DNA from 2 places in the Cupriavidus sp. DL-D2 genome. Region 1 is predicted to be linked to the other one. Evidence: predicted binding sites of a transcription regulator. Region 1 holds the regulator's gene; the other holds the start of a gene.

Region 1 (10,831 bases):
CAGACAAGAACGTGGAGCTGACGCGCGGACCTTCGGTCATGACGGCCAACGGGCTGATCTTCAACAACGTCACCCGCGAAGTACAATTGCTGGGCAACGTACGCGGCACGATCGTCATGAACCCGCCGCAGGGGCAGGCCAGGACCCAGTGACACCCAGCTGGCAGGCTCGTCCTGCCGCATCGCCTGGCCGCCTTCCCTATCTCATCATTTGCCAAACATGACTGCATCCCTGTCGACATCGTCCTGTCGCCGCCCGGCGCCCGCCCGATTGACGGCCCTAGCCGCCCTCGGACTCGCGCTCGCCATGAGCATGGTCCAGCCCGCTTTTGCCGAGCGCGCGGACCAGGCCAAGCCCCTCGTGCTCGAAGCGGACAATGCCAGCTACGATGACGTCAAGCAGATCTACACCCTCACCGGCAACGTGGTGCTGACCAAGGGCACGATGGTGCTGAAATCCGACGCTGCCGAACTGCGCACGGACCCCGAGGGCTACCAGTACGCCATTGCCACGTCCAAGCCGGGCCGCCAGGCGTACATCCGCCAGAAGCGCGACGGCGTGGACGAATACATCGACGGCTGGGGCGACCGCATCGAATACGATGGCAAGACCGAGGTCAACAAGCTGATCGGCCACGCACGCGCTGCACGTGTCTCGGGCGTCGGCGCCAAGATCCTCGACGAAATCCGCGGCGCCGTGATCACCTATGACAGCCGCAACGAGTACTACACCGCCACCGGCGGCGACAACAACACCACCGCGGGCAACCCGTCGGGCCGCGTACGCGCCGTGCTGTCGCCGCGCGCCGATGCCAGCGCCCCCGCCGCGAGCGGCGCCCCGCTGGACCTGAAGCCGTCCACGGCCCCGGCCAAGCCCTGAAACACAGCCCCTTCTATCGCCTCCGTATCCGATGAACGACTCCGCCACCCTCGCCTCCCCTGCCGCCTCTTCCGCTGCGAGCGTCCGCACCGACAGCAGCACGCTGGTCGTCCGCCATCTGAAGAAGCGTTACGGTACGCGCACGGTGGTCAAGGATGTCTCGCTTGACGTGAAGAGCGGCGAAGTGGTGGGCCTGCTGGGTCCGAACGGCGCGGGCAAGACCACATCGTTCTACATGATCGTGGGGCTGGTGGCACTCGACGAAGGCGACATCGTGCTGGACGACAAGCACATCAGCGGCCTTGCGATCCACGAGCGCGCGCGCATGGGCCTGTCCTATCTGCCGCAGGAAGCGTCGGTCTTCCGCAAGCTCAACGTCGAGGAAAACATCCGCGCCGTGCTGGAGTTGCAGGTGGAAAACGGCAAGTCGCTGACCAAGGCCGAGATCGACCGCCGGCTCGACTCCCTGCTGGACGACCTGCAGATCGCGCACCTGCGCAACAACCCGGCACTGTCGTTGTCGGGCGGTGAGCGCCGCCGGGTGGAAATTGCCCGCGCGCTCGCGTCGTCGCCGCGTTTCATCCTGCTGGACGAACCGTTTGCCGGTGTGGACCCTATCGCCGTGGGCGAAATCCAGCGGATCGTGAGTTTCCTGAAGGCCCGCAACATTGGCGTGCTGATTACCGACCACAATGTTCGCGAGACGCTGGGCATCTGCGACCACGCGTACATCATCAGCGAAGGTACGGTGCTGGCATCCGGCCTGCCAGAGGAAATCATCGCCAACGAATCTGTGCGCCGCGTCTATCTGGGCGAGAATTTCCGCATGTGATGCGTGCGGTGCGGCAATTTCTGCCCACGCTGCACACCGTTTTTCCAAAGCCGTTTCCGATCACGCAAGGTTGGGCGATAGGTTCTAGCAAATTCCGTTCCAACAACGGAAAGATGCGCATAGAATAGGTCGCATGAAACCTTCGCTTCAGCTCCGCCTCTCCCAGCATCTGGCCCTGACCCCGCAGCTGCAACAGTCGATCCGGCTGTTGCAGCTTTCCACGCTGGAACTGCAGCAGGAAGTGGAGCAGGCGCTGACGGAAAATCCGTTGCTCGAGCGCGAGAACGACTGGCTGGATAGTCCGCTGCGCGTGGCCGCGGACGGCTCGGTCAACCTCCAGACCGCACCGGCACCCGCACCGGCCGAACCCCAGGCCAACGGCACCGAACGTGCCGATGGCGCGGCGGGTGGCGAAGAGGAAAACTACAACGATACCGGCAGCGAGGACTACGGCAACGACTGGAGCCTCGACGACTTCGCGCGACGCCCGCAAGGCGACGAAGACGAGAAGACGCCGATGCAACTGCGCGACGCCGATCCGACGCTGCGCGAGTTCCTCATGGAGCAGCTCACGCCACTCAAGATCTCGGTGCGCGACAAGGGCCTGGCCATTTTCCTGATCGAGTCGCTCGACGACGACGGTTACCTGAGCGCCTCGCTCGAGGAAATTTGTTCGGAACTCCCGGAAGAACTCGAGTTCGAAGTGGATGAGGTGCAGGCGATACTTACGCTGCTGCAGAGCTTCGATCCACCCGGTGTCGGGGCACGGAACGCTGCGGAGTGCCTGAGTTTGCAGTTGAAGCGGTTGAAGCACCCGCAGCGCGAACTGGCGCTGACTATCGTCAATCATCATCTGGAACTGCTGGCCGTACGGGATTACACCCGGCTCAAGAAAGCCCTGCAGGTGGACGAAATAGCATTGAAGGCTGCGCACGAATTGATCCGCTCCCTCGCACCGTATCCAGGACACGCGTACAGCCGTCCGGAAGCGGACTTCGTGGTGCCGGATGTGTTTGTACGCAAGAGCGGCAGCGGATGGATCGCGCAGCTCAATCCGGACGTGATGCCGCGCCTGCGCATCAACGATATGTACGCGCAGATTCTGCGCGGTGCGAAGGGCGAGGCAGGGGCTGCCGGACTGCAGCAAAAGCTGCAGGAAGCACGGTGGCTCATCAAGAACATCCAGCAACGATTCGATACGATCCTGCGGGTGTCGCAGGCGATTGTGGAGCGTCAAAAGAACTTTTTCTCGCACGGGGAAATCGCGATGCGCCCCTTGGTTTTGCGTGAAATTGCCGATACACTGGGTTTACACGAGTCGACCATTTCCCGGGTCACAACGAACAAGTACATGGCCACGCCGATGGGTACTTTCGAGTTGAAGTACTTCTTCGGAAGCCACGTCTCCACGGAGACGGGTGGCGCGGCCTCATCCACGGCTATACGCGCGCTGATCAAGCAACTGATAGGAGCCGAAGACCCCAGGAATCCTCTTTCCGACAGCCGCATCGCCGAACTGCTGGGCGAACAGGGCTTTGTGGTCGCACGCCGCACGGTGGCGAAATATCGCGAAGCATTGAAAATCCCCGCAGTGAATCTCCGCAAGTCTTTGTAGCCGAGCCGTAACCGCCTGCCTGGTGCGGCTCTTTCAGAAGGAGAAGCGCTATGAACTTCAAGATCAGTGGACACCACCTCGACATCACGCCCCCGCTGCGTGAGTATGTGGAAACGAAACTGGAGCGAATTGTCAGACATTTCGATCAGGTCATTGGCGTAAGCGTGCTGCTATCAGTCGACAATCACAAGGAAAAGGACAAGCGTCAGTACGCGGAAATCAATCTGCACCTCAAAGGCAAGGACATCTTCGTCGAAGCCCATCATGAAGACCTGTACGCGGCGATCGACTGTCTGGTCGACAAGCTCGACCGCCAGGTGATCCGCTACAAGGATCGCGTGCAAGGGCATGACCGCGAGGCGGTCAAGTACCAGATGGCCGAAGCGCAGCTACAGCAACAATAACCAGCGCAACGAAACGACAGTTTCAGTTGTCCTGAGAGGACTGACAGGAAGAGAGCAAAGCCGCGCATCTGCGCGGCTTTTTTGATGGGGCGTCCGGTTGCCGCACAACTTTCCATTCCTCACGCGTTACCTCGACACCACTAAGCGACGAATTGATACACCGAAGGTGTTCGCATCTCTCGCATGTCGGTGTATGCTGCACCACAAATCACAGGCAGAACGGTCCCGTCATGCGGAACCGGCGGTGCGCCCTGCAGGCGCACGGGTCGGGCAGCATTTCGGGTGGGCAAACCGGTCGACGACCTCGCGGCGGAAGTCCGCAGGCGCGACGCTGCAGCGCACAAGTGCGTGGCAGCCCTGCTCTATAATGGCCGGACGCTCCAATGCGGGCGACTGGCACCTCAATATCCTGATTGCCCCCAACTCGGCGGGCCGGTCCATGCGCGCCGGCTTGTCACTCGGACTTCTCGTGCATCGCCCATGAATCGTTTGGCCAAACTGCTGCCACCTGGCAACATCCATCTCGACGTCACCGTCACCAGCAAGAAGCGGGTCTTCGAGCAAGCCGGGCTCCTGTTCGAGAACAACCATGGCGTGGCGCGGGCCACTGTTACCGACAACCTCTTTGCGCGCGAGTCCCTGGGTTCCACCGGGCTTGGCGCTGGAGTTGCCATTCCGCACGGCCGCATCAAGGGCCTGAAGCAGCCGCTGGCGGGCTTCATGCGCCTGGCGGAACCCATCCCGTTCGAATCGCCCGATGGCAAGCCGGTCTCGCTGTTGATCTTCCTGCTGGTGCCCGAGCAGGCCACGCAGCAGCATCTGGAAATTCTTTCCGAAATTGCCCAGTTGCTGTCGGACCGCGAAATGCGCGAAGGGCTGGCGACGCTCCCCACGCCGGAAGCCGTCCACCAGTTGCTATCGGACTGGCATCCCTAACGCCGGAATCGCCCGCCGCAGCCCACTGTCCTACCGCCCCTCCTGAAAGTCATCCCGCATGGAACTCACCGGCGTCACCTCGCAGTCGATCTTCGACGACAACGCAGCAGACATCAAACTGTCGTGGGTCGCCGGCCTTGAAGGTGCGGACCGCGCCTTCGATGTCGAGTTCGCGCGTGAAGCCACCTCCGCGGCGGACCTCGTGGGCCACTTGAACCTGATCCACCCGAACCGGATCCAGGTGCTCGGCAAACCCGAAATCCTTTATTACCAGCGTCTCGACGACGAGCCGCGCAAGCGTCAGATGGGCGAGCTGATCCTGCTCGAGCCGCCCTTCCTGGTCATCGCCGACGGCATGGAGCCGCCGCCCGACCTCGAACTGCGCTGCACGCGTTCGTCCACGCCGCTGTTCACCACGCCGGTATCGTCGGCGGCCGTGATCGATCACCTGCGCCTGTACCTGTCGCGTATCTCGGCACCGCGCGTGACGATGCACGGCGTGTTCCTCGACATCCTCGGCATGGGCGTGCTGATCATGGGCGAATCGGGCCTGGGCAAGAGCGAACTGGGCCTCGAACTGATTTCGCGCGGCCATGGCCTCGTGGCCGACGATGCCGTGGATTTCGTGCGGCTGGGTCCAGACTTCATCGAGGGTCGCTGCCCGCCGCTGCTGCAGAACCTGCTCGAAGTGCGCGGCCTTGGCCTGCTCGATATCAAGACGATCTTCGGTGAAACGGCCGTACGCCGGAAAATGAAGATCAAGCTCGTGGTTCAACTCGTCCGCCGCAACGATGGCGAGTTCGAGCGCCTGCCGCTGGATTCGCAATACCTCGACGTGCTCGGCCTGCCCATCCACATGGTGAAGATCCAGGTGGCAGCCGGTCGAAATCTCGCCGTGCTGGTGGAAGCCGCCGTGCGCAACACGATACTGCGCCTGCGCGGCATCGACACGCTGCGCGACTTCATGGACCGGCAGCGCGCGGCCATGCAAGCCGATGTGGTGTCACGCGGACAGGGCCGGTTGCTCTAGGCATTTTCCGAACATCGCTTTCCCGCAAACGCCCGCTTCATTCAGCGGGCGTTTTCATTTCCTTACAAGCTGGCCTGCCGCTGCGTCAACGGCAGCCGCACACGCGCCGTTTTGTGCTGTAATGGCCGCCATCCCGTTCGGATTGCCCATGAAAGTGTTTTTCCACAGCCAGGAGAGAAGCATGAAGAAACTGATCGCGATGTGTGTGCTGGTGACCCCGCTGTTCGCCACGGCAGCGTTTGCCCAAGGCGCATCGGCTCCGGCTGCGGCCGAGAAATCGGGCAAGACGGCACAACAGGAAAAGATGGCAGCCTGCGCCAAGGCTAACAAGGGCAAGAAGGGCGACGAGTACAAGAAGGCCCAGAGCGAATGCCTGTCCGGCTCTGGCCCGGCCGCCGCAGCCGAGCCGAAAACCCAGCAGGAAAAAATGGCAGCGTGCGCCAAGGCCAACAAGGGCAAGAAGGGCGACGAATACAAGAAGGCGCAGAGCGAGTGCCTGTCGGCCAAACCGGCCTGATCCTGATCCGCCCTGTGGCGGTTCCAGGCGATAAATGGCGAATCGGATGCGGTTCGCCATTTTTCTTAGCATCTGTCGCGTTCTGTCGTTAAATGCCCGCCGCAACCTCCAATCGAGAAGCGCTGTCATGACGCGGCCATCATGCGGTGCTATCCTTGCGTCGCTATGCGGATCATTCTTATCACCGGGATCTCCGGCTCGGGTAAGTCGGTTGCCCTGAACGTTCTGGAAGACGCGGGCTACTACTGCGTCGACAACCTGCCAGCCCAGTTCATCCCCGAACTCGCCACCTATCTGGCCGACCAGGGCTACTCGCACCTGGGCGTGGCCACCGATATTCGCAGCCGCGAATCGCTGGCGCGCCTGCCCGATACCGTGCGCGAACTGTCGGCCCAGCATCAGGTGCAGGTGCTGTTCCTGACTGCCAACACCGATGCGCTGGTGCAGCGCTATTCCGAAACACGACGCCGCCATCCGCTCTCGACGCGTGTCGGCAGCGCAAATGGCGGAACAGGGCCGGACAAGGCCGAGGCGGAAGCAGAAGCTGCCGCCAGCGATACCTCGCTGATCGAAGCCATCGAGATGGAGCGGGAGCTGTTGAGCCCGCTATCCGAATCGGCCCATCGCATCGATACCAGCAACGTGCGAACCAATACGCTACGCAGCTGGATCAAGGAACTGATCAGCAGCAACGGCGGCACCGAGAGCGAACCGCTCACACTGCTGTTCGAATCGTTCGGATTCAAGCACGGGGTACCCAGCGATGCCGACATGGTGTTCGATGTCCGCTCGTTGCCCAATCCCTACTACGACCTGGCGCTGCGCCCGCTGACGGGCCGCGATGCACCGGTCGTGGATTTCCTGCAGAGCCAGCCGATGGTGCTGGCGATGGCCGAGGACATCCGCGCCTATGTGGAGAAGTGGCTACCGAGTTTCATTGCCGATAACCGTAGCTACCTGACCGTCGCCATCGGCTGTACGGGCGGGCAGCACCGCTCGGTGTTCATCGCGGAAAGACTCGCCAACTATTTCCGGGCGCATGGTAATGTGCTGGTCAGACACCGCGAAATGGCCTCTGGCGGCTGAGATGCGGTCTTGAGCGGACGGCGCGCCGGGCGTCGTCACGTCACCGTCGCGTTTCTGTCGCGTCATTGGAGCGGCCCTTCGCATGTCGACATCCTCTACCGACACCGCATCCCCACTTCCCATCCTGGATGCGTTGCCACTGTTTCCCCTCAACACGGTCCTGTTCCCCGATGGCCGCCTGCCGCTGCGCGTCTTCGAAAAGCGCTACGTGGACATGGTGCGCAACTGCATGCGGGACGGCACACCGTTCGGCGTCTGCCTGATTGCCAGCGGCGAAGAGGTTGCGCGTCCCGGCCACGCCACCACGCCCGAAGAGATCGGCTGCCTGGCCGAGATCGTCGACTGCAACGTGGAGCAACTTGGTGTGCTGCTCATCGAGACACGCGGGCGGCAACGCTTCCGTGTGCTGTCCCACACCACGCGTGACGACGGACTGGTAGTGGCCGAGGCCGAAGTGCTCCCCGCCGATGTCATCGACTGCAAGCTCGAACTGCTGGGCGAATGCCTGTCGGCACTACGCAGAATCGTGTCCTCGCTGCACACCGAGCAGCCCGATAAGTCGAAGCTGCCTTTCTCCGAACCGTATCTGTGGGATGACCCGAGCTGGGTCGCGAACCGTCTATGCGAACTGCTGCCGGTGCCCCTCAAGGCCAAGCAGATGCTGATGGCGCTGCCCGACGCGGGCATACGCATCGAGATCGTGCATCGCTATATGCGGCAGCATCACATCGTCTGACTTGAGGTCAGGTGCTCAGAACAGTCCGATACGCGCCTGATCGTCGAGCAGCTTTCGCACTGGCGCCGGCGTGCCCAGCGCGTCCAGATCGTCGAGCGACAGCCAGCGGCTACTGGCATCGCCCTTCCAGTCCGTTCCTTCCATATCGATGCGAATCGCGCGAATCAGCAATCGAAAGTGCGTGAAGACGTGCGTGAGCTCGCCTGCGAGCCAGGCACGCTCCGGTTTTCCATACTGGCGCGCCATGTCGAGTGCGGCGTCTTCGGCGGCTTCGGCATCGAAAGGCACGGACTCCACGGCCATCTCCGGCAGGCTCCACAGGCCGCCCCAGATGCCACTGTCGGGGCGCAGTGTCACCAGCACGTCGCGCCCATTTCGCACGATCAGCATGACAGTGCTGCGCTCTGGAATCGCCGCACGCGGTTTGGGCGTAGGCAGCACGGCCGTCAGGTTATCGCGGCGCGCCACGCAGTCCGCAGCCAACGGGCATGCCGAGGCATCGGTCACGCAGGCGGGCTTACCGCGCGAGCACAGTGTGGCACCGAGATCCATCACGCCTTGCGTGTAGGCCACCATGTCCTCGGCCTGCTGCGGACCAGCCGGCGGCAAGGCCTGTTCTGCCAGCGCCCACATGCGCGTCTCGATGGCGCGCTCGCCCGGATAGCCGTGGATACCGAACACGCGCGCAAAGACGCGCTTCACATTGCCGTCGAGAATCGGCGAACGAACACCCGCGCTGAACGCAGCAATTGCCGCCGCAGTGGAGCGTCCGATGCCCGGCAACGTGACGAGCACGGCCGGATCGGTCGGGAAGACACCACCATGCTCGTCGACCACAGCCTTCGCGCAACGATGCAGGTTGCGCGCGCGCGAGTAGTAGCCCAGGCCAGCCCATAACGCCATCACCTGATCCGCCGGTGCCGAAGCCAGATCGGCCACGGTAGGCAGTGCGGCGAGGAAGCGCTGGAAATACTCGATCACGGCCGCCACCTGCGTCTGCTGCAGCATGATCTCGGACAGCCAGATGCGATAGGGGTCGCGGGTGTTCTGCCACGGCAGGTCATGCCGGCCATGCTGGCGCTGCCAGTTCACCACACGCATACCGAAATCCGGCGGAACGGTGATGTCCCGGACAACGGCTTCAGGAGCGGGGACGGAGGCGCGAGCAGCGGCGGACTTGCGGGGCATTGCGGGGTATCTTGGAATGAAAAAAGCGCCGCTCCGAGGCGGCGCCACATGATACATCGGGGGCAGCGCGCCCCCTGTCGATTCGACTGCAAGCCCTACGCCGCTTTCACTTCTGCTTCAAGCTGCGGTGTGATCATCTTGCGCGCATACAATTCGATCTTCCCGCTGCGCTCGTCCAGGCCATTGAGCACTTCCTCGAGTTCCGCGATGCGGCTTTCGAGCGTGTCGGTGGCTTCGTGAATCCGTTCGATCGAATCCACGCGGCGGCGCAGTTGCTTCTGGTGCTCGCGCACCTGCGCTTCGAGCGGCGTCATTACGGACTTGAGCCAGATCTCGATATCGCGGTTCAGATCGCGGAAATTCTCCAGCACGCGGCTGGCCATCGTCGCGAACGCGTTCTGCACCAGTTGCGGCCGCGAACGCGTGAGCATGCTGACCGTGCCGAAGTGCGCATTGACCAGCGCCAGCGTTTCCTGCAGCTCGTTGGTGTAGCGCGAGGTCACGAATTGCATCGGCGAAGGCAGCGTGAAGCCATGCTCGGCGTTGAAGCGCCGGTACATGCTCTCCACGAGTTGATGCAGCCCCGCAATCTTCTGGTCGGCATCTTCGATCAGGCCGATCAACTGGCCGAACAGCCCTTCCATGTCTTCGCGCAGGCCGCGCGAGAAGAAGCGCTCCTTCATCTGTTCGCGCTTGTCGCGCATCGTGCGGCGCACGTCGCGCAGTTGCAGGCTCTTGATGATGTCCGCGCTATGGCGGCCGAACACCAGACGCAGCGCCTGGAACTTGGCGATGCTCTGCTCGAATTCTTCCTTCTCGCCCTGCACGCGCAGCAGCATGTGCTTGACCATCGCGTGGTTCTTGCCACGCAGCCCGCGCAGTTCGAACAACTGCTCGACGATATCGCGGCGGCGACTTTGCAGCAGTTGCTGCGCACCGCGCGACATATCCTGCACCAGCCGGTGCACCTGGTCCGAAACAATCTCCCGGCGTTGCGGAATGAGCTGGTCGCTCAGCACGCTTTCGAACTGCATCAGGTTGCTGCGTACGAGCATGGCCGGGTCGTTCGTGACCTTGGCCACCAGCCCCTTCTGGGCGGACACCGGATACACGCGGCGTTCCTCGATCCCCAGCGTCTGCGCCGTGGACCGAACCTGTCGCGCGATTTCGCCAGCGATTTCCGGCGACGACTTCAGCGGGTCCCACAGCCCGTCGATCTTGTTGAGCACGGCCAGGCAGCCGCGACGATGGCCAGCCCCCACATGCGAACGCCACAGGGCAAGGTCGCTCTTGGTCACGCCGGCATCGGCGGCCAGCACGAACACCACGACGTGGGCATCGGGAATCAGCCGCAGCGTCAGTTCCGGCTCGGTGCCGATCGCGTTCAGACCCGGTGTGTCGAGGATGACCAGACCCTGGCGCAGCAGCGGATGCGGAAAATTGATCACCGCGTGGCGCCAGCGCGAGACCTCGACCATGCCATCGGCATCCACCGCATACGCGGCGTCGGGATCGTTCTCGTTGTAAAGGCCCAGCGATTCCGCCATGGCCGGCGTCACGCGCGTGGTTTCCACCACGTGCTGGAACGCGGCGAGCATGCCTTCCGGC
Region 2 (7,045 bases), on a different contig from region 1:
GAGCGGATTGCGGGGTTCAAGGTGCCGGTACGGATCATCGTGCTGGACGAGATGTTGCCGCGCAATCCGAACGGGAAGATCTTGAAGTCGAACCTGCGCAAGCTGTTCGATTAGGTCCAGCGGGTCGGGCGGGCTCTCGGGTCCGCCCTCATTCGACTCGCTTATTTCACCGGGATCGGCGTCCCCGCCGGCACCGGCACGGCCGTCACCGCATTCTGCGGGCTACCACTGACGATGCGGTCCGAATACGTCAGGTAGACCAGCGTATTGCGCTTGCGGTCCACCGCACGCACCACGTGCAGCGTCTTGAACAGGATCGACATGCGCTCGGAGAACACGTCCTCCTGTGCCTTCAGCGGGCCCTTGAACGCGATGGTGCCCACCTGACGGCAGGCAATCGACGCCTCCGGCGGGTCCTCGGCCATACCGAGAGAGCCCTTGATACCACCGGTGCGCGCCCGCGAGACATAGCACGTCACGCCGTCCACTTGCGGGTCATCGTAGGCCTCAATGACGACCTTGTCGGAACCCGTCATGCGGAAATTCGTCGATACGCTGCCGATTTCCTCGGCATGGACGGCGGCTGCAAAGCACGCCACCATGACGCACAGCCCAGTCCTGACGATGTTCCTGACGCTCATTCCGATGTTGCTCCCTTGATCTCGTCGTGCCTGCGTTCCATTTCCTGGCGCAGCGCGCGGCGTTGCTTGGCGGCCTCGAAGCGCTGGCGCTCCACTTCGTCGCGCGGCTGCAGCGGCGGCACCTCGGCGGGCGCACCGTTGTCGTCCACGGCAACCATCGTGAAATAGCAGCTATTGGTGTGGCGCACAACCTTGCTGCGGATATTTTCCGTCACCACCTTGATCCCGATCTCCATCGAGCTGCGGCCCGTGAAGTTGACGGCGGCCAGGAACGTCACGAGTTCGCCTACGTGGATCGGCTGGCGGAACATCACCTGGTCCACCGAGAGCGTCACCACGTAGCGGCCGGCGTAGCGGCTGGCGCAGGCATACGCGACCATGTCCAGGTACTTCAGAATGGTGCCGCCGTGGACATTGCCGGAGAAATTGGCCATGTCCGGCGTCATCAGCACGGTCATGGAAAGCTGGTGGGACAAATCGTTCATCGCTGAAAATCCAGAATTCGAGCCTGAGGCGCGGGCAGTGTAACGCGACACGCCTCGCAATGGCACGAATAGAGATAGGAATTCCGCGAGAAGAGACCCGGCACAAAAAAGAAAAGCGGCCCCGCAGGCCGCTCTCTGTACTCCGCAGACGTGATGCGCTTACTTCTTCTTGTTCACGGCGTCCTTGAAACCTTGGCCGGCGGAGAACTTCACCGTCTTTGCTGCCGGGATCTTGATGGTTTCACCAGTACGCGGATTGCGACCGGTACGGGCGGCACGCTTGCCCGAGCTGAAGCTGCCAAAACCCACCAGCGTGACGGAGTCACCCTTGGCTACTGCCTTCTTGATACTGTCCAGCGCAGCGTTCAGCGCGCGCTCGGCGGCGGCATTGCTGAGTTCTGCTTCCGCGGCGATGGCCGATACCAGTTCACCTTTATTCATGGCTGTTTCCCTTGTTGGTCGTCGTCACCGGACTTATGCCAAGTGGCAAAAAGTCCGATCGGCGCAGTCTAATCTGCCCATTAAGGCTTGAGCAATCCCCAGTGGCACCAATGCAACGAAAACCGCCGCAAATCGTTCTGTGGCAACACTTAGCGGGCGTTTTACCCCTCTGTTTCCCAGATCGCGACATCACATTATTTGAATTTCATGTAAAGAACGGCGCACTTGGGTGAGAAACCGAGAATAGATCGAAAAAGTGGCGTGTCAGCAATAATATGCTCCCCCGCCTTCGATTATTCCGCCCAAGCGCAAAGCATCACGATGGTGCAGGATATTTCCATGCACCTTTTCGGGTCTGCTGCATCGCCGCAAATGCGTCAATCTGGCGCATAAGGTCTCTCGCATTGCTGGATAACCACCTCCCTTTCCAGCGTCAGCGGCGCCGATGCCGTCCGGAAGCCCGGCTGAAGAGCGCCATCCCAGTGCATTCCGCACCGTGTTTGCGCGAATTTCCCCGTTTTGCCGCCTTTTCAGGAACGCAAATTGCTTATCGCTGCTCCCATTTCGAGCATAAATCGGGCAAAGATAACGATGGATAACCTGAAGACTGGCACGGATGCGCTGTTCATCCTGCTCGGCGCAATCATGGTGCTGGCCATGCACGCTGGATTTGCGTTCCTGGAACTGGGCACCGTACGGAAGAAAAACCAGGTCAATGCACTGGTGAAAATACTGGTCGACTTTGCGGTCTCAACCCTGGCCTATTTCTTCATCGGTTATACGATCGCCTACGGCGTCCAGTTTTTCTCCGGTGCCGAAGTGCTTGCGGAGAAGAACGGCCACGAACTCGTGAAGTTCTTCTTCCTGGCCACCTTCGCAGCGGCCATCCCGGCGATCATCTCCGGCGGTATCGCCGAGCGCTCCAGGTTCAACCCGCAACTGGTGGCTACGTTCGTGCTGGTGGGATTTGTCTATCCGTTCTTCGAGGGTATCGTCTGGAACAACCGGTTCGGGCTGCAGGACTGGCTGGCCTCGGTGACTGGCGCGCCCTTCCATGACTTTGCCGGTTCGGTGGTCGTGCATGCGGTTGGCGGATGGATCGCCCTGCCCGCCGTGCTGCTGCTTGGCGCGCGGCGTGGCCGGTATCAGAAGGATGGCCGCATCAGCGCGCATCCGCCTTCGAACATTCCGTTCCTGGCGCTTGGGGCATGGGTGCTGGCCGTGGGCTGGTTCGGCTTCAACGTGATGAGCGCCCAGACCATCGACAAGATCAGCGGTCTGGTGGCCATCAACTCGCTGATGGCGATGGTCGGCGGCACACTGGCTGCGTGGGCGGCCGGGCGCAATGACCCTGGGTTCTCCTATAACGGCCCGCTGGCTGGTCTGGTGGCTGTCTGCGCGGGCTCGGACATCATGCATCCGCTTGGCGCGCTCGTCACCGGCGCGGTGGCCGGACTGCTGTTCGTCTATCTGTTTACGCTGGCGCAGAACAAGTGGCATATCGACGATGTGCTCGGCGTCTGGCCGCTGCACGGCCTCTGCGGCGCGTGGGGCGGCATCGCGGCGGGCATCTTCGGCACGCGCATGCTGGGCGGCATGGGCGGCGTATCGTTGGTGTCGCAGATCACCGGCACGCTGGCGGGCATCATCGTGGCAGTTGTAGGCGGCACGCTGGTCTATGGCGCGCTGAAGAAGTTCGTCGGCATTCGTCTCGATGCCGAGGAAGAATTCAACGGCGCCGACCTGACCCTGCACCGCATCTCGGCCACGCCAGAGCGGGAGACGAACTGGTAAGACGTTTCCGATGACACGCGCGACCGGCACATCGCGCTGAACGCCGGTCGCGCAGCAACGCCGACATCACAAAGTTTGACTTGAACTTTCGGGCCCGCGCGTCCAATAATGCCCTTGCCCCTCCCCAAACGCCGCAACAGGCGTGTCTCGCAATCCTGACATTCCCGACAGCGTTTTCTCTTTCGCCGTCCCTGGTTTTTTCCTGCCCGTCAAAACTGGAGCGTGTCTCATGGATACCACCTCGCTGCAAAGCATCCGCGACATCATTTACGGCTACGCCACAGTATTCGGGGTCAAGATTCTCGCTGCCCTGGCATTCTGGGTCGTGGGCCGCTGGCTGATTCATTTCGTGGTGCGGCTGGTGCAGAAATCGCTGGCCAAGCAAAGCGTCGATCCCACCCTGCTGCGCTATGTCGGATCGATTGTCACCGTCACGCTGAACGTGGTGCTGGTAATTGGCATCCTCGGTTACTTCGGCATCCAGACCACCACGTTTGCCGCACTGATTGCTGCGGCGGGCGTCGCCATCGGCATGGCATGGTCAGGGCTGATGGCGAACTTCGCAGCAGGCGCGTTTCTGGTGGTACTGCGGCCGTTCAAGGTCGGCGACTTCGTCACCATCGGCGGCGTCACCGGCACGGTGGTGGAGATCGGACTGTTCGCCACCTCGATGAATACCCCCGACAACGTCATGACCGTGGTCGGCAACAACAAGATTTTCTCGGACACGATCCAGAACTTCACGGCCAATGCGTTCCGGCGCGTGGAACTGAAAGCGCAACTGGCCGGCTCCACCGATGTGGCAGCGGCCACCGCGCTGCTCAAGGAAAAGATTGCCGCGATTCCCAACGTGCTGCCTGACCCAGCCGTGGAAGTCGAGATCCTTGAATTCACGCTCGTGGGGCCCGTGCTGGCCGTCCGGCCGTTCTGCCATAACGATCACTACTGGCAGGTCTATTTCGATACCAACCGCACGATTCGCGACACGTTTGGCCAGGCCGGATTTGCCGCGCCGATGCCGGCACAGGTCGTGGTCATGCAGAACTCGCCAGCCGTGCCGATGGCGCCTGCGCAACCCGCCAACCAGGCGGCCTGAATCCCGCCCGAAGTCGTCAGTGAGGTTGCGGCTGCAGGCCAGCTCGTCCATACAGGCGCAGCAGGACGGCGCCGCTTCCACAGATCGCCATCACGACGGCCAGCGGCAACGCCGTGCCGTCGTGCCAGACGCTGACTGCCGCGCCCGCTATCGTGCCGAAGCCGAATTGCAGCGTACCCATCAGCGCCGAGGCCGTGCCTGCGCGATGGCTCTGACGCGACAGTGCCAATGCCGAAGCATTGGGCGTGATGCAGCCAAGTCCGGCGAGAAACACGAAGAAGCAGCACAGCAGCACCGGCAATGAAGCGAGACCGAGCAGCGCCGTCGCGGCCAGCACCAGGCCCGCGATGCACGGTGCAAACAGGGCCGTACGCAATATGTCATCGAGCGCGCGTGCACGCACCAGTCGTGCGTTGACCTGCGACATCGCGATCAGGCCGAACGCATTCGCGCCAAAGACAAAGCCGTAGTGGGAGGGATCGATGCCATGCAGTTCGATCAGCACAAACGGCGAGCCCGCGATATAGGCGAACATGCCGCCCTGCACGCAGCCAGCCGACAGCGAATAGCCCAGGAATTCCCGATCGCGCAGCAGTTCCCAGTAACCGCGCAGCACCGTGCCGGGATGCAGCGTGCGGCGCCGTTGCGGATCGAGCGACTCTTCCATGCGCGAATGGACGAACCACAGCAGCAGGACAGCAGCGCCGCAATGGATCCAGAAGATCGCGCGCCAGCCGGCCGCCGCGAGCACTGCCCCGCCGATCAGCGGTGCGAGGATAGGCGCCAGCCCCATCACCAGCATCAGCGACGAGAACGCGCGCGCCGACTCGCGGGCTTCCAGCCGGTCGCGGATCACTGCACGCGACACCACCAGCCCGGTGCATCCACCGAGCGCCTGCAAGAAGCGCCACAGCATCAGAGACTCCACGCTCGATGCCAGCGCACAACCTGCAGCGGCCAGGCCGTACAGCGTCAAGCCAACATAGAGCGGCGCCTTGCGTCCGTAGCGATCGCTGATCGGCCCATAGAACGCCTGCCCGATTGCCAACCCCACCAGGAACGTGCCGAGCGTGAGTTGCACCTGTCCGATATCGGTACGCAGGTCTGCCGCCAGTGCCGGGAAGGCCGGCAGGTACATGTCGATGGAAAGCGGTGCGATGGCTGTCAGCGACGCGCAGATCAGCAGCCAGAGCGGAAAGCGCGCCGAGGAAGGCGCGCCCGTATGGAACGTCATGAAAGGATTCCGGAAAGTCTGGGCGCAATTGTTGCACAGCGCGGGAACGTGTAGCGGTCCATCCGTCAAGCCGCTGCAAGTACCGTGGAAATTCCGCCTCAACCATTCCGACCATGCAAATCCATGTGTGGCGCGGCTTTCACGTGTGCCAAGGTGGAGGGTACAATGCCTGCCTGTCGGTACGGATGTTATCCAGACCAAGCAGTCAGACGCATCGCGGAAGACGGATCACGGGACCCGTCCCCGGCACCGTTATCCTGCATGACCATACGATCCAAGCCGTTTATAGCCTCGCTCAGCCTGGTTGCCTTAGCAGCCTTGCCGCCGCTGCCCGCATGGGCCGCGCCTGGCAGGCCCGCAGCCGTGGCACCCGCCTCGTCACCCGCGCCCGTGGTGGTTGACGAAGCCGAAGCACTCTCACGCATGCTCAAGGGCGCCGCCACCGGCCAGAACACCGGTGCGGCCGGTGTGCCCGAATTGCTGCGCAGCACGAATCGTCCTGACAGCGTCCTGGCGCGCGCCTGCCGGCAGCTCAATGACGCGTTGCCCATCGAGATCGACGGCGAAACGCGGCTGCGCCGCTGCCAGTCGATTCCGGGCAAGCACGTGCTGTTCCAACTGGAGCTGACCAACTATCGCGGGCCGATGCTGGACCTCGCCAGCTTCGAGGTGAACTACGCCGCCCCGCTCCAGCGCAACATCTGCGCGAACCGCGACGTGGAAATCCTGACCAAGATCGGCGTGAGCATGATGTTCCGCTACATGACGCGGAACGACCGCGGCGAACGCCGTGTGGGCGACGTCTACATCAACGCGCCGATCTGCGTGTCCGCGCTGCGTTAGCGCCCCTGCGTCAGGCGTTTAAAACGCGTCCGTCAATCCCCACGCACCCATAAAAAACGGCAGGCCACTGGCCTGCCGTTCTTCTTGTGGACACCCGCGTCAGAGCGGGCGTGGCCGTAGCGGCAGCACGTTCGGCGCGCGGCGCAACAGTACCCGGGTCTCCTTCCACGCGCTGTCCGCGAGCGGCGATCCCCATACGAGTTCGTGCAGCTTCGACAGCGCAAACGGATCGCCCAGCAACACATGCTTCTGGGCCGGCGACAGCGATCCCGGGCCATTGGTCAACGCATGCTGCACCAGCGAGGCATGCTGCAATCGGGCCGGCTCGGGCTGGATCGTCCGCGCGGTGGCCGTGGCGCACATCAGCGCATTGGTCACGGGGTCCACCACGGCATCGACAAACCCCGGCGTGTGCTGCGCGCTTTCCACATGCTGCTGCGTCTCGACGATCTCGCGCGGCACCAGCGTTTCTTCCGGGATCATGAACAGCCCCGCACGGCGTGCTGCACGG

The links. Region 1 encodes sigma-54, which starts transcription at its own class of promoters, with help from an activator protein. Its sites were predicted from a motif close to TGGCANGNAANCTGCTTT; they were not measured.
Region 2: the regulator sigma-54 is predicted to act here: its motif matches at 2,100-2,117, upstream of ABDB81_RS17675 (ammonium transporter).

The regions. Positions count from the first base shown of each region.
Region 1 covers NZ_JBDKXK010000004.1:150,207-161,037, reverse strand. Annotated here, with positions in the region: gene lptC (LPS export ABC transporter periplasmic protein LptC) at 1-152, shown strand, start outside; gene lptA (lipopolysaccharide transport periplasmic protein LptA) at 220-879, shown strand; gene lptB (LPS export ABC transporter ATP-binding protein) at 911-1,711, shown strand; gene ABDB81_RS03660 (RNA polymerase factor sigma-54) at 1,845-3,326, shown strand; gene raiA (ribosome-associated translation inhibitor RaiA) at 3,377-3,730, shown strand; gene ptsN (PTS IIA-like nitrogen regulatory protein PtsN) at 4,211-4,666, shown strand; gene hprK (HPr(Ser) kinase/phosphatase) at 4,725-5,696, shown strand; gene ABDB81_RS03640 (PsiF family protein) at 5,878-6,213, shown strand; gene rapZ (RNase adapter RapZ) at 6,379-7,299, shown strand; gene ABDB81_RS03630 (LON peptidase substrate-binding domain-containing protein) at 7,382-8,035, shown strand; gene mutY (A/G-specific adenine glycosylase) at 8,051-9,223, opposite strand; gene ABDB81_RS03620 (dynamin family protein) at 9,319-10,831, opposite strand, start outside.
Region 2 covers NZ_JBDKXK010000031.1:19,384-26,428, reverse strand. Annotated here, with positions in the region: gene ABDB81_RS17695 (class I adenylate-forming enzyme family protein) at 1-114, shown strand, start outside; gene ABDB81_RS17690 (CreA family protein) at 162-602, opposite strand; gene ABDB81_RS17685 (acyl-CoA thioesterase) at 638-1,126, opposite strand; gene ABDB81_RS17680 (HU family DNA-binding protein) at 1,286-1,567, opposite strand; gene ABDB81_RS17675 (ammonium transporter) at 2,159-3,361, shown strand; gene ABDB81_RS17670 (mechanosensitive ion channel family protein) at 3,591-4,457, shown strand; gene ABDB81_RS17665 (Bcr/CflA family multidrug efflux MFS transporter) at 4,474-5,691, opposite strand; gene ABDB81_RS17660 (hypothetical protein) at 5,953-6,534, shown strand; gene mdoH (glucans biosynthesis glucosyltransferase MdoH) at 6,634-7,045, opposite strand, start outside.